Regions from separate parts of the Actinospica sp. genome, predicted to be linked through region 2. Evidence: riboswitches for the same ligand, from Rfam matches in the RefSeq annotation. Region 2 holds a riboswitch; each other region holds the start of a gene.
What was found. Region 2 has a riboswitch for cyclic di-AMP ahead of VG296_RS16250 (transglycosylase family protein). Riboswitches for the same ligand answer to the same signal wherever they lie in the genome.
Positions count from the first base shown of each region.

Region 1 (4,583 bases), on a different contig from region 2:
GCTCGCGCATCTCGGCGGCGGCCTTGTTGGTGAAGGTGATGGCCAGGATCTCGCCGGGGTGCACACCGCGCTCGCCGAGCAGATAGGCGATCCGGTTGGTGAGCACCCGGGTCTTGCCGGAGCCGGCGCCGGCGACGATCAGCAGCGGCGATCCCGCGTGCACGACGGCCTCGCGCTGGGCGGGGTTGAGGCCGTCCAGCATCGCGTTCAGGTCCCGCGGCGCCACCGGAGCGGGCCGGGCGGGGGCCTTCGCCGACGAGGGCAGATCCCCCCGCTCCTCCTCGCGGCGGGCCGGGCGGCCGAGGCCGGGCAGCACGGACCCTGCCTGGTGCCGCGCGGGGGCGGGCGGCTTGGGCAGGTCGAACAGGGGGGTCTCGTAACCGCTCATCGGACCCGAGTCTAGAACCGTCCGCCGACAATCGCGGTCCCCGTGAGTTCGGTCACAGGCCGTGCGGGCGCGGACGGTCCGGCGGCGTGATTTGCATTACGGTTGAATAACGAGAACGTCTGATCCCAGGGGATGCATGAGCGAGCGCGAGGACGAGGCACGAGACGAGCAGGAAACCCTGGCAAAGAAGCCGCGACTGAATCTGACCACCAGTCAGGTCGCGGCTTCTGCGTTGGCGGCCTGCTCCGCCTCGGTCGTCGCCTCGTACCTCGGTGTGGCGGGCACGGTCATCGGGGCCGCGGTCGGTTCGGTGGTCGCGACCACGGGCGCGGCGATCTGGGGGCACGTGTTCCGCACCGGCGGGCACAAGATCAAGCAGACGCTGCTGGTGAACGGCGAGTTCATCGAGGTCGAGGTCGACGAGGAGGCGGCCGGGGGCGAGACCGCCGAGGAGTCCGACGCGACCGCGAAGGTCCCCGCCGGACGTTTCTACGGTGCGAACGCGGCGGAGCCGTGGACCCCCAAGGAGGCCACGGCCGAGACCCGGGTCATCCGCGAGGACACGAAGCTGATCCTGCCGCCGGGCATCGACGCCGAGCGGACTCAGCTGATCGCGCCCGCCGAGGCGGCCGAGAAGCCGTCTCGCCTCGCGCGGATCCTCAGATACCGCAAGCCGATGGGCATCGCCGCCGCGATCGTCGCCGTGTTCAGCGTGGCGATCGTCGTCGGCATCTTCGCCGGCGCCCCGGTGCGCAGCGCGGGCTCGTCCACCACGCCGTCCACCACCACGACGACCACCGTGACCGAGACGACGCACGGCGCGGCGAACGACGGCTCGTCGGCGTCCGCGGACTCGACGGGGTCGAAGAGCTCCGGTGCCACGGCGTCGTCCTCGGCATCGTCGTCGAATTCTGCGACGTCCTCGGCGAGCCCCTCGACGTCCCCGAGCGCCGCCGGGTCGACCAAGTCCACCGGCACGGCCTCCGGCTCGCCGCAGGCAGGCGGCGCGACGAGCACCGGCTCCCCCTGACGAACCCGGACCGCGACAGCGTGTTGACCGGCGGGTATCAGAGCGTGCACACTATCCGGGCCTCATGAGAATGAGAGCCTTCGAGATCTTGCCGACAGCCCGTCGGCAAGATCTCTCCCCCGTGGAGCATCACGAAACGGCTCGGCCACCGAGCCGTTTCGTCCGTTTCGCCCACCCGGCAAAACGGTCAGAGCACGCCAGACGCGCACTATTCTCCGGGTCCCGTCGGCTCGCGAATGGCCACGGATCGATCACGACACGGGCAAAGAGACGTTAAAGAGCGGGGCCGAAAAATCGAAGCCCCGCAACCGGATCGCTAGAGTCCACACCCAGATACCGCCCCACGCGGGGTCGCCAGACCCCCGGCGGATATCCGCGCCGAGTCCAATCGGCGGGCCCCACCACCGGGCCGTGCACCGCGAACACCGCGGGACGCGGACGGAACGGGACCGCCGCGGAGCCGGGGACCCACCCGCAAGCACCGGGGTGAATCACCGCGCCCGACCGGTTCGCAGCCGCGAACCGCGAAGGCAAGGTGTAGGGCGACTTTTCCCGCCCGAACCCGTCAGCTAACCCGGTAGGCGCCACCGGAAGAGGAACGCATGCCGTCTCATCGCGCCCCGAAACTCTCGACGCGAAAGGCCTCGGCTGTAGCCCTGGTCGGCGTAGCCGCCGGCTCCACCCTGCTGATGCAGGGCAGCGCGCACGCCGAGACCCTGACGCAGGCCAAGGCCGATTACAACCAGAAGATGCAGCAGTCGGAGGCCGCCACCGAGGCCTACAACGCCGCCACCGAGCAGGCCGCGACGCTGCAGACGAAGGTGAACGCCCTCCAGGCGCAGATCTCCAGCGCCACCGCCGAGATGAGCTCGCTGCAGCGCACGATGGGCCTGCAGGCCGCACAGCAGTACGAGAGCGCCGGGATGTCCTCGACCCTGGAACTCGCGCTGGAGTCCAGCCCGGAGACCTACCTCAACAAGGCGCTGGCCAGCAACGAGATCTCGCAGAAGGAAGCCCAGCTGCTCAAGGAGCTGGCCACCGCCAAGTCGCAGGTCGCCGCCGACCAGAAGCTCGCCCAGACGGAGCTGACCCAGCAGCAGGCGGCCGTGAACACGGCGAAGAAGCAGAAGACCTCCGCGCTGTCCGCGACCGCCCAGGCGAAGTCCGTGATCAGCACCCTGAGCGCGGCGCAGCAGCAGACGATCGTCTCCGGCGGCGGCAGCACGTCGAACACCGTGACGGCGGTCGCCCCGAACTCCCGCGCCGCGATAGCCGTGGCGTACGCGAAGTCGAAGCTCGGTGACGAGTACGTCTACGCCGCCTCCGGCCCCTCCACGTTCGACTGCTCCGGACTGACGATGGAGGCGTGGGCCGCCGCGGGCGTCTCGCTGCCGCACAACGCCGCCGAGCAGATGAGCGTCACGACGTCCGTCAGCGAGTCCTCCGCCGAGCCCGGCGACCTGGTCTTCTTCTTCGACAGCCCCGGCTACGTCGGCCACGTCGGCATCTACATCGGTGACGGCATGGTCATCGACGCACCGCACACCGGAGCGACGGTCCGCGAGATCTCGCTGTCCAACATCGGCATGCAGGTCGCCGGCTTCGGCCGCCCGTAGCCTCCTGCCACGCAAGAACACCTCAGGCCATGTGACCTGGCGGCGTTCTCTACCCCCTCCCCCTCGTGAGGGCGCTGCCATCGAGCGCCCGGATCGCCGGGGCGACGTGAGCCGCAACCTCTCCCCCTTGTGCGGCAAGCGGAGCCCAACCCACCGGCGATCCGGGCGCTAATACTTTTCCCCGGACCTCGACCTCGGCCTAGATCTCGGACTGGATCTCGGCCTGGATCTCGACCTAGAGCGCCGCGGCGCCCTCCGAGCTCGCGTGCATGAAGCTGTTCCACAGTCGCGCGTACGGTCCGTCCGCGGCGAGCAGGTCGTCGTGCGTGCCGTCCTCGACGATGAGGCCGCCGTCGAGGACGAGGATGCGGTCGGCGCGGGCCGCGGTGGTGAGGCGGTGCGCGACGACGAGGGTGGTGCGGGCGCGGGAGACCTCGTCCATGGCGCGGGTCACGGCCGCCTCGCTGGCCAGGTCGAGGGACGCGGTCGCCTCGTCGAGCAGCAGGATGTCCGGGTCCACGAGGTAGGCGCGGGCGAGGGCGAGCAGCTGGCGCTGGCCCGAGGACAGGCTGCGGCCGCGCTCGCCGACCTGGTGGAGGTAGCCGCCGGAGAGCCTGGCGATCATCTCGTGCGCGCCGACGGCCCGGGCCGCCGCCTCGACCTCGGCGTCGGAGGCGTTGGGACGGCCGTAGGCGATGGCCTCGGCCACGGTGCCGGGGAACAGATACGCCTCCTGCGGGACGACGCCGAGATGCCCGCGGTAGCCGGCGAGGTCGTAGTCACGCAGGTCCACGCCGTCCACCAGCACCGCGCCCGAGGTCGGGTCGTAGAACCGCGCGACCATCTTGACCATCGTGGACTTGCCCGCGCCGGTCTCGCCGACCAGGGCGACGGTCGTGCCCGGCTCGATCGCGACGTTCACGCCGGCGCCCTCCGCGTCCCGGCCGCCGAGCGCCGGATTCGCGGCAGTCGAGTAGCCGAAGTGCAGGTCCTTGAACTCGATCAACCCGGTCAGCCCGGTCGCCGGCGTCGGCTGCTCGGACTCCGGCGTGTTCGTGTGCGTATGCAGCAGCTCGGTGATCCGGCGCAGGCCGACTGCGGCCTGCTGGTAGCTGTCGAAGACCTGCGAGAGGTTCTGCACCGGCGAGAAGAACATGTCCACGTACAGCAGGTACGCGATCAGCGCGCCCGCCGACATCGCACCAGTATGGATCATGTGCGAGCCGTAGACGATCGCGAAGGCCGCGGTCAGGTCGGCCAGTAGCTGCACGAAGGGGAAGTACGTGGCGATGTAGCGCTGCGCGGTCAGCCGGGAGACGCGGTAGGCGTCGGTCTTGCCGGCGTAACGGTCGCGGTTGACGCCCTCGCGGCGGAACGCCTGGGTCACGCGCATGCCCGCGACGTTCTCCTGCAGGTCCGCGTTCACGGCGCTGATCCGCTCGCGCGCCTCGGTATAGGCCCGCGAGGAGAGCCGCTTGAAGATCACCGTCGCCACGATCATCACCGGCATCACCGCGAAGACCACCAGCGACATCCGCCAGTTCACCAC
Region 1 covers NZ_DASZKT010000043.1:11,948-16,530, reverse strand. The annotation lists gene pcrA (DNA helicase PcrA) at 1-388, opposite strand, end outside; gene VG296_RS06830 (hypothetical protein) at 525-1,418, shown strand; cyclic di-AMP (ydaO/yuaA leader) riboswitch at 1,859-2,017, shown strand; gene VG296_RS06825 (C40 family peptidase) at 2,021-3,034, shown strand; gene VG296_RS06820 (ABC transporter ATP-binding protein) at 3,270-4,583, opposite strand, start outside.
Region 1: another riboswitch for cyclic di-AMP. It lies ahead of VG296_RS06825 (C40 family peptidase); the one in region 2 lies ahead of VG296_RS16250 (transglycosylase family protein).

Region 2 (4,583 bases):
CTCGACATGATCCGCGCGCTCGAGCGGGCCGCGCACCGTCTGCTGCAGGCCGGGCGCTGGCTGGCCGTGGAGCACTCGGATCAGCAGGGCGGCGCGGTGCAGCGGATCTTCCTGGAGGAGTACGGCTGGGTGGAGGCGGGCGACCACCGCGACCTGACCGGCCGACCGCGATTCTTCACCGCCCGTAAGGACGGTCCCCGCAATTGACCTGACTCGACGTCAGGTGCGAAATTACTTCCTCGATTCCTGGAGGCTGTGAGTACCGTGAGCCGCCGCTACGACTGCGCCGAACCGGACCAGCGGGCGGTCGGCCTGCGCGAGGCCGCCTCGACGATCCGCCGGAGTGACCTGATCGTGCTGCCGACCGACACCGTGTACGGCATCGGCGCCGATGCCTTCTCCAGCAGCGGGATCGCCGCGCTGCTGGCGGCCAAGGGCCGCGGCCGGGACATGCCGGTGCCGGTGCTGGTCGGTTCGCCGAGCACGCTGCACGGCCTGGTGTCGAAGTTCCCGGAGAACGGCTGGGACCTGGTGGACGCGTTCTGGCCGGGCGCGCTGACCATCGTGGCGCGGCACCAGCCGTCGCTGCAATGGGACCTCGGCGACGCGCGCGGCACCGTCGCGCTGCGGATGCCGCTGCACCCGGTGGCCATCGAACTGCTGATGCAGACCGGCCCGCTCGGGGTCTCCTCGGCGAACAAGACCGGGCACGCGCCGGCGACCACCGCCTCCGAGGCGCAGGATCAGCTCGGCACCGCCGTGGACGTGTACCTGGACGGCGGACAGACCGCGGACAATGTGCCCTCCTCGATCGTGGATCTCACCGGCGAGGCGCCGAAACTGCTCAGAGAGGGCGCGCTCACTTTCGAGGAGATCGCCAAGGTGGCCACGAATCTGACGCGCTGAATTCTTTTATTCAGGCAGGCCGAAATCCCGGACGCAGCGAATGCGTCCGGGATTTCGGGTTATTGCTTAACCTCAGCCGAGGTTGAGGACCTGGCCCGGGAAGATCAGGTTCGGGTTCGAGCCGATGGTCGACTCGTTGTTGGTGTACAGCGAGTGCCAGTCGGAGACGCCCTCCTTGGCGGCGATGCCCGAGAGGGTGTCGCCGGACTGCACGGTGTAGCTGCCGCTCTTCGAGCTGGAGCTCGAGGAGGAGGACGAGGCGGCCGGGGTGGAGCTCGAGTCCGAGGAGCTGGTGTTGCTCGAGGTGGACGAGCTGTTGTCCGAGGTGGACGGGGTGGAGCTCGTGTCCGTGGACGACGAGGTGCTCGAGGAGCTGGAGCTGTCCGAGGAGGACGAGCCCGAGGTGTTGGTGCCGGTGTAGGTGGTGGAGCTGCCCGCGTTGGCGCCGCACACCGGCCACGCGCCGATGCCCTGGCCGGCCAGGACGGCCTCGGCCACGGTGATCTGGTCGGCCTCGGAGGCCAGGTTGGCGGACGCGGCGTACTGGTCGCCGCCGTAGGCGTCCCAGGTGGACTGGGTGAACTGCAGGCCGCCGTAGAAGCCGTTGCCGGTGTCCGCGGCCCAGTTGCCGGAGGACTCGCAGTTCGCGATGGCGGTCCAGTTCACGGAGTCGGCGGACGCGGTGCCGGCCAGGGCGACCGGAATGGCGATCGCGGCGCCGGCGATGGCGGCGGTGGCTACGGCGCGGCGGGTGAAGGACTTGGAGGCAAGAGCGTGCTTGGGCATGCTGAAGTCGTTTTCCTCTCCCACGCCTGCGAAGTGAGCTGTCGGATTCGGGCCGGAAAGTAGCCCTACCTCCGAAGACCACAGTCCCCGGTCGGATTCACCCCGAGCCGTTGCGAACGGAGAATCTCCCGTCGCCCCGGCGAAGTTTGGTTCCTCCGCTCCAGCCCTCAAGGGTTTTGGTTGCCGTGATCGGAGGGCTGGATTAGGCGTTCTCGATCACGGTGCCCGGTATGCCGGGCGTCTTCGACGGTAAACAGTTCTTCAGCAGGATTTCAAATTAAACGTACGTGGGCAGGATCACATCAACTGGCAGTGATAACAATATAACTCTACGTATCAAATTAATCATCATTTATCACGGAGAGTGTATCGGTAATGCCTGACAAGTAGTGTGACTCTTTCGGCGTGTCCGGAGAGCGATCGTCCGGTCACCCGGCGCGCGCGGCGGTTCGTGAGCCCGCCGTGAAGCAGACACGCGAGATCCTCGGCCCCGTCCTAGTGCCAGATCCCGGAACCGCACCTACTGTGGACTGGTAACCGCACGGATCCCCCGGTTTCCCTCCCTAGGAGCGTGGTCCTGATGGCCGCCGTCGCCGCTCCCGCCCACGCGACGCCGCACGCCGCGGCGCCCTTCTACGGTCCGGACTTCGCCGCCCTGGTCCGCACGGACCCGCAGGTGGCCGGCATCGTCCTGGACGAGCTGGAACGCCAGCGGGGCAGCCTCCAGCTGATCGCGAGTGAGAACCCGACCTCGCCCGCGGTGCTGGCCGCGCTCGGCTCCGTGCTCTCCAACAAATACGCCGAGGGCTACCCCGGCCGGCGCTACTACGGCGGCTGCGCCGAGGTGGACCGGGCCGAGCGGCTCGCGATCGAGCGGGCCAGGGAGCTGTTCGGCGCCGAGCACGCCAACGTCCAGCCGCACTCCGGCGCCTCGGCCAACCTCGCGGTCTACGCGGCGCTGCTGCATCCCGGCGACCGCGTGCTGGCGATGGCCCTGCCGCACGGCGGGCACCTCACCCACGGCTCGCCGGGCAACTTCTCCGGCACCTGGTTCCAGGCCATCGGCTACCCCGTGCGCGAGGACAACGAGCTGATCGACTACGACCGGGTGCACGAGCTGGCCCGGGCGCACCGGCCGCGGCTGATCATCTGCGGCGCCACCGCGTACCCCCGGCTGATCGACTTCGCCGCCTTCCGGCGGATCGCGGACGAGGTGGGCGCCTATCTCCTGGTGGACGCCGCGCACATCGCCGGCCTGGTCGCCGGGGGAGCGGTGCCCTCGCCGGTGCCGTACGCCGACGTGGTGACCATCGCCACGCATAAGACACTGCGCGGTCCCCGCGGCGGCGCGATCCTGTGCAAGGCCGGACTGGCCGACGCGATCGACCGCGCCGTGTTCCCCTTCGCGCAGGGTGGTCCGCTGATGCACGCGGTAGCGGCCAAGGCGGTGGCCTTCGGCGAGGCGGCCACGCCCGAGTTCGCCGCGTACAGCAAGCAGGTCGTGGTCAACTGCCAGGCGCTCACCTCGGCGCTGGCCGAGGAGGGCATGCGGCCGGTGAGCGGCGGGACGGACACCCACCTGGCCCTGCTGGACCTGCGCGGCATCCATATCGCCGCCGGCCGCGGCGTCAACGGGCGCGAGGCCGAGCAGCGCTGCGAGCGGGCGGGCATCATCCTCAACCGCAACGCCATCCCGTACGACACCGCCAAGCCGATGCTCTCCTCGGGCATCCGGGTCGGCACCGCGGCGGTGACGACCCAGGGCATGCGCGAGCAGGAGATGAAGGTGATCGCCAACCTCGTCGCCCGCGCGGTGCGCAGTCCGGAGCCCGCGCTGGCCGACGAGGTCGCCGAGCTCGTCGCACGATTCCCGTTGTACGCCTAGAGAAGACTCGGACAACTCCGGGAACCCGGTCGGCCCAACGCCGGAAACCGGGCCGGGGCGGGTGAGCGTCTGTCTGCGAGGGTGCGCCGTTGCGGCTACCCTGAAACCCTAGTTGGCAGCCAAGGTCCCGGGTCCGGAAGGTGGCGATCAAGCCGCGATGCGCGAGTACCTGGCGGTCCTGATGATCGCGTGGGTCGTCACCTACCTCGCGACCGGGCCGGTGCGCGAGGTCGCCTTCCGCTTCGGCGCGTGGGCTCCGCTGCGCGACCGGGACGTGCACACCACTCCCACCCCGCGCCTCGGCGGCGTGGGCATGTACCTCGGACTCCTGGTGGCGCTGCTCGCGGCCTCCAAGCTGCCGATGATGCAGATCCGCTTCTTCCAGTCCTCGCGGACCGTGCCGGCGCTGCTGATCGGCTGCACCATGCTGATCGTCATCGGCATCGTCGACGACCGCTGGGGTGTGGACGCGCTGATCAAGCTGGCCGGGCAGACGCTGGCCGCCTCGATCATGGTGCTGATGGGCGTGCAGCTGACCTGGATCTCCATCCCGGGTGTGGGCATCGTCAGCCTGGAGCCGAACCTCGCGGTCACCGTTTCGGTGTTTCTGATCGTCGGCATGATCAACGCGGTCAACTTCGTCGACGGGCTCGACGGTCTGGCCGCCGGCATGGTGGCGATCGCGGCCAGCTGCTTCTTCGTGTACGCGTACCGGCTGCAGCACGGCTACGACATCAGCTCGATCGTCCCGGCGGCCACGGTCTCCGTGGTGCTGATCGGGATGTGCCTCGGCTTCCTCTGCCACAACTGGTCCCCGGCACGCATCTTCATGGGCGACTCCGGATCGATGATGATCGGCATGCTGCTGGCGGCCATCACCATCCTCGAATTCGGGCTGATCGACCCGGACCAGCTGAAGTACGTCGCGGGATCGCAGAGCACGGCGACCTACAAGACCGTGCCCGGCTTCCTGCCGCTGGTGCTGCCGTTCTGCGCGGTGGCGCTG
Region 2 covers NZ_DASZKT010000129.1:23,110-27,692, reverse strand. The annotation lists gene prmC (peptide chain release factor N(5)-glutamine methyltransferase) at 1-207, shown strand, start outside; gene VG296_RS16255 (L-threonylcarbamoyladenylate synthase) at 265-906, shown strand; gene VG296_RS16250 (transglycosylase family protein) at 979-1,692, opposite strand; cyclic di-AMP (ydaO/yuaA leader) riboswitch at 1,701-1,910, opposite strand; gene glyA (serine hydroxymethyltransferase) at 2,273-3,577, shown strand; gene VG296_RS16240 (MraY family glycosyltransferase) at 3,735-4,583, shown strand, end outside.

Region 3 (4,583 bases), on a different contig from region 2:
GACGAATCGGTGACATGCGCCGGGTCGATCTGTTAGGTTCTGGCCTCAGCGCAGCCGGCGGACGTCGCGAACCCGCGACACCGGACGCGCCCGCCGAGTCCCCGCGAGGGGAGCCGGGGACCCAACTCACCAGGTCCAGGCCTGGGAATCCCCGGGGTGAATCGGCCGCGTCCCACCCATCGGGGCAAGGCCGTAGGGCGACCTTCTTCCGCCCGAACCCGTCAGCTAACCCGGTAGGCGGCCGAAGGAGAGGGCCGTTCAACCGACCGTGGGCAGTCACAGCGCCAAACACAGCCGCAAATCGCCGATCGTCCGTTCCGACGCCAGCCAGTCCTGGACCCGGAAGTACCCGGCGATAACCGTCGCGGCACTCGCGGGAACCGTGGTCGGCGCGCCGGGCGGCGTGGCCGCGGCGATGACGATCAGCGGGCACGCTCCGAGCAGCGCCCCCCACCCGGCGACCGCGGACGCGGTGCCGGTCCAGGCCACGACGGCGAGCGCGCAGCCCAGCGCCGCGCAGACCACGACGGTGCCTAAGGCGACCTCGGTGAAGATATCCGCCTCGGCGAAGGCCTCCGCCAGCGCCTCGGCGTCGGCGTCCGCCTCGGCTTCCGCCTCCGCGTCGGCCAGCGCGAGCGCGAGTGCGAAGGCCTCGGCGAGCCCGACGTCCTCGAACCCGTACGCGTCGGTCACCTGGGGCCAGCTCGAGCCGGTGGCCGAGTACGGATCGCAGAACACGTTCACGCCGAGCACCGACCAGTGGGAGAACGCCCGGGCGATAGTCCAGGTGGCCGAGAAGCGCGGCATGCCGCTGTACGCGGCGGTCGTCGCCGTGGCCACCTCGATACAGGAGTCCCAGCTGATCAACCTCACCTCCGCGACCAACGCGGACTCGGTGGGCCTGTTCCAGCAGCGGCCCTCGCAGGGCTGGGGCACCTACGACGAGCTGACCACCCCCTCGTACGCCGCGAACGCCTTCCTGGCCGCGCTCGAGGCGGACGCGCCGGACTACCAGAGCATCTACCTCTGGGAGGCCGCGCAGGACGTGCAGCGCTCCGGGTATCCGACCGCTTACGCACAGTGGCAGAAGCAGGCCACGACGATGGTGTACGACATCGTCAACGGGCAGGCGCCCAGCTGACCGAACCGCCGGAAACTCATGAATTTCTCGGCAGAGCGTGGCCCATCGGTCACGCTCTGTCCGTTTTGCATACGATTTGTGACAAGTCGCGACAAGGTATGTATGGTCGTTTCTTGTGCGACCGGCTGACGCCGTGGAATCCGTCCGGCACCGGTCGCACCCGCCGAGTCCCCGCGAGGGGAGCCGGGGACCCAATGTTCGCCGCGTCGCAGCGGTGGTCCCCGGGGTGAATCGGTCCCTGGGTGCACATCGTGATCAGAGTATGACTCCACGTGCATGAAGGACCGTAGGGCGAACCTCACCTTCCGCCCGAACCCGACAGCTAACCCGGTAGGCGGCCGAAGGAGAGGCTGTCTACACCCGTGTCGTTCCGTCATGCCCGCGCGCTCAAGCGCGTCAAGATCCACCACGTCCCCGCGATCGGTCTGGCGCTCGCCGCCACGGCCCTCACCATCGCCACCCCGCTCACCGCCTCCGCGGACTCGACGCGGCACACCGCCGCGTCCTCCGTGAAGAGCGTCGTCGCGCAGCATGCGACGGCCGCCAAGAAGAGCTCGGCCGCCGCCAAGACGAGCACCGCCGCGAAGAGCACCGCGGCCGCGGCCAAGACCTCCGCGACCACGAGCAACGCGTCCAAGTCCACCGCGTCCAAGCCCACCGCGGCGAAGACCACCACGACGAGCACCGCGGCCAAGAGCACGGCCGCGGCCGCGGCCCCCGCGGCGAAGAGCGCGACGACGGTGTCTTCGAAGCCTTACGCGGGCGTGGGCTACTCGGACCTCGAGCCGACCGGCATCGAGGGCTCGCAGCAGCGCTTCAGCCCGGACTCCGACCAGTGGAACAACGCCACCTCGATCGTGCAGGCCGCCAAGGACCTGAACATGTCGGCGTACGCCGCGACCATAGCCGTGGCCACGGCCATGCAGGAGTCCTCGCTGCACAACCTGACCACCGCGACAAACGCCGACTCGCTGGGCCTTTTCCAGCAGCGTCCGTCGATGGGCTGGGGCTCCGCGTCCGAGCTGACCGACCCGGCGTACGCGTCGAAGGCGTTCCTCAGGGAACTGCCGTCGGACTACCAGAACATGAACCTGTCCGACGCCGCGCAGTCCGTGCAGCGCTCCTTCGACGGCTCGCTGTACTCGCAGTGGGAGAGTCAGGCCGCGTACATGGTGCACACCATCGCGAACTCCTGATCCCCTTCTCCCCCGCACACCGGGCTCCGCGGCCGCCGCGGAGCCCGGTTCTTTAACCTCCTCATAGCGACTAAGTGCAGCTCAGTGCGCTAGTCTCCCGGTCATGGCAGATTGGGAGTTGCGCCCCGCCGAAGATGCGGACGTTGAGCCGATCGCGGAGTTACGCGCGGTGACGATGCGTGCGGATCTCGAGCGGATCGGCCGCTTCGACCCCGATCGCGTGCGCCAGCGGCTACGCAACGGATTCGCCGCCGAGCACACCTGGGTGATCGAGGTCGAGGGCGAGTTCGCCGGCTGTATCGCGCTTCGTCCGGATATCGACGCACACTGGCTCGAGCACTTCTATCTGGACCCGCGCCGGCAGGGCAAGGGCATCGGCTCGGCCGTGCTCAGCAGGCTGCTCGAGCGCTGCGACCGCGAACACCTCGTCGTCCGCGTCAATGTCCTGCACGGGAGCCCGGCGCGACGGCTGTACGAGCGGCATGGATTCACCGTCGTCACCGAGACTCCCGTGGACATCTTCATGCTGCGTACGCCCCGCTGATCAGCGTTCGTACACCAAGGCGCCGCCGACGTACGTGGCGGCCACGCGCGTCTCGTGGATCGCCCCGCTCGGCCCGTCGAAGGGGTCGCGGTCGAGTACGGCCAGGTCGGCGAGCATCCCGGGGGCGATGCGCCCGGTGTTGTCGAGATGGTTCACGTACGCGGTCCCCGCGGTGTAGGCCGTGAGCGCTTCGCTGAGGCTGAGCCGCTGATCCGGGGTGAGCGGCGCGCCGCCCTCGCCGGGCGTGACCCGGTTGACCGCGACGTGGATGCCCTGGATCGGATCGGGGCTGGAAACCGGCCAGTCGCTGCCCGCCGCGAGCCTGGCACCGCTCGTCAGCAACGCGTTGAACGGGTACTGCCAATCGGCGCGCCGCGGACCGAGGACCGGGATCGCGAGCTCGTCCATCTGCGGTTCGTGGCAGGCCCACAGCGGCTGGATGTTCCCGATCGCGTCGAGGGCCGCGAAGCGCGCGATGTCCTCGGGATGGACGACCTGGAGATGCGCGAGATGGTGACGGTGAACGCTCGTGCCGTTGGCCTTGCGAGCCGCCTCGATCGCATCCAGGACCTCGCGGACGGCCCGATCGCCGAGCGCGTGGAAATGCACCTGGAAGCCTTCGCTGTCGAGGCGCGTCACGTAGCCGCGCAGCAGCTCCGGGTCGATGAAACTCAGGCCGCTGTTCCCGGCCGGGCCGCCGCATGCGCACGGCTGCACGTACGGCGATGTCAGCGCGGCCGTCCCGTTCTCGATGATCCCGTCCTGCATGATCTTGACGCTGCCCGGGTCGAAGCGCCCGTCGCCCGCGGCACGCCCGATCCGCCGCCGCTCGATGAACGCCTCGATCTGCTCGGCGCCTCGGTCGCGCTCCCACCACAGGGCGCCGCGTACCCGCGCGGTGAGCCTGCCCGAGCCGGCCGCCCTGAAGTAGACGCCGAAGTTGTCCGGCTGGCCGAGCCCACTGCCGACGAGCGCGTCCTGCCACGCGGTGATGCCGAGGGAGTGCAGCAGCGTCTGCGCGCGGTCGAAGGCGGCGTCCATCTCCTCGTCGGAGACCGCCGGCAGCAGAGACTCGACGAGGCCGAGCGCGCCCTCCTGCAGCATTCCGGTCGGCTCGCCGCGCGAGTCGCGCTCGATCCGTCCGTCGGCCGGGTCAGAGGTGTCGCGGGTGATTCCGGCGAGTTCGAGGGCGCGGCTGTTGACCCAGGCGCCGTGGTGGTCGCGGTTCGGCAGGAACACCGGCCGGTCCGGCACCACCGCGTCGAGCGCGGCGGCGGTCGGCAGGCCGTTGGGGAACGCGTCGAGCGACCAGCCGCCGCCGGTGATCCACTCCTGGTCCGGGTTCGCGCGGGCGTACGCGCCGATCGCGTCCAGATACTCGGCCGCGGTGGACAGCGCGCTCAGTTCGCAGCGGGCGAGTTCGAGCCCGCCGAAGACCGCGTGGATGTGCGAGTCCTGAAAACCGGGGATGAGCAGCTTCCCGGCCAGGTCGACGTGCTCGGTGCGCGGCCCGGCGAGTTCCCGGGCGTGCGGACCGACCGCGGCGATCCGGCCGTCCACGATCGCGACCGGCTCCCGTTTCGCGGCGGCGAGGATCGGTCCGTTGTCGAACAGCAGGTCGGCATGCGGCGTGGAACTCATCTACAGTGCGCTTTCTTCGAGGTGCGGTACGGTCGTCGCGGCGACGGTCCGCGACGCGAAA
Region 3 covers NZ_DASZKT010000230.1:19,870-24,452, reverse strand. The annotation lists cyclic di-AMP (ydaO/yuaA leader) riboswitch at 92-251, shown strand; gene VG296_RS26355 (hypothetical protein) at 277-840, opposite strand; gene VG296_RS26350 (hypothetical protein) at 806-1,141, shown strand; cyclic di-AMP (ydaO/yuaA leader) riboswitch at 1,293-1,493, shown strand; gene VG296_RS26345 (hypothetical protein) at 1,504-2,337, shown strand; gene VG296_RS26340 (GNAT family N-acetyltransferase) at 2,441-2,881, shown strand; gene VG296_RS26335 (amidohydrolase) at 2,882-4,522, opposite strand; gene VG296_RS26330 (APC family permease) at 4,523-4,583, opposite strand, start outside.
Region 3: another riboswitch for cyclic di-AMP. It lies ahead of VG296_RS26345 (hypothetical protein); the one in region 2 lies ahead of VG296_RS16250 (transglycosylase family protein).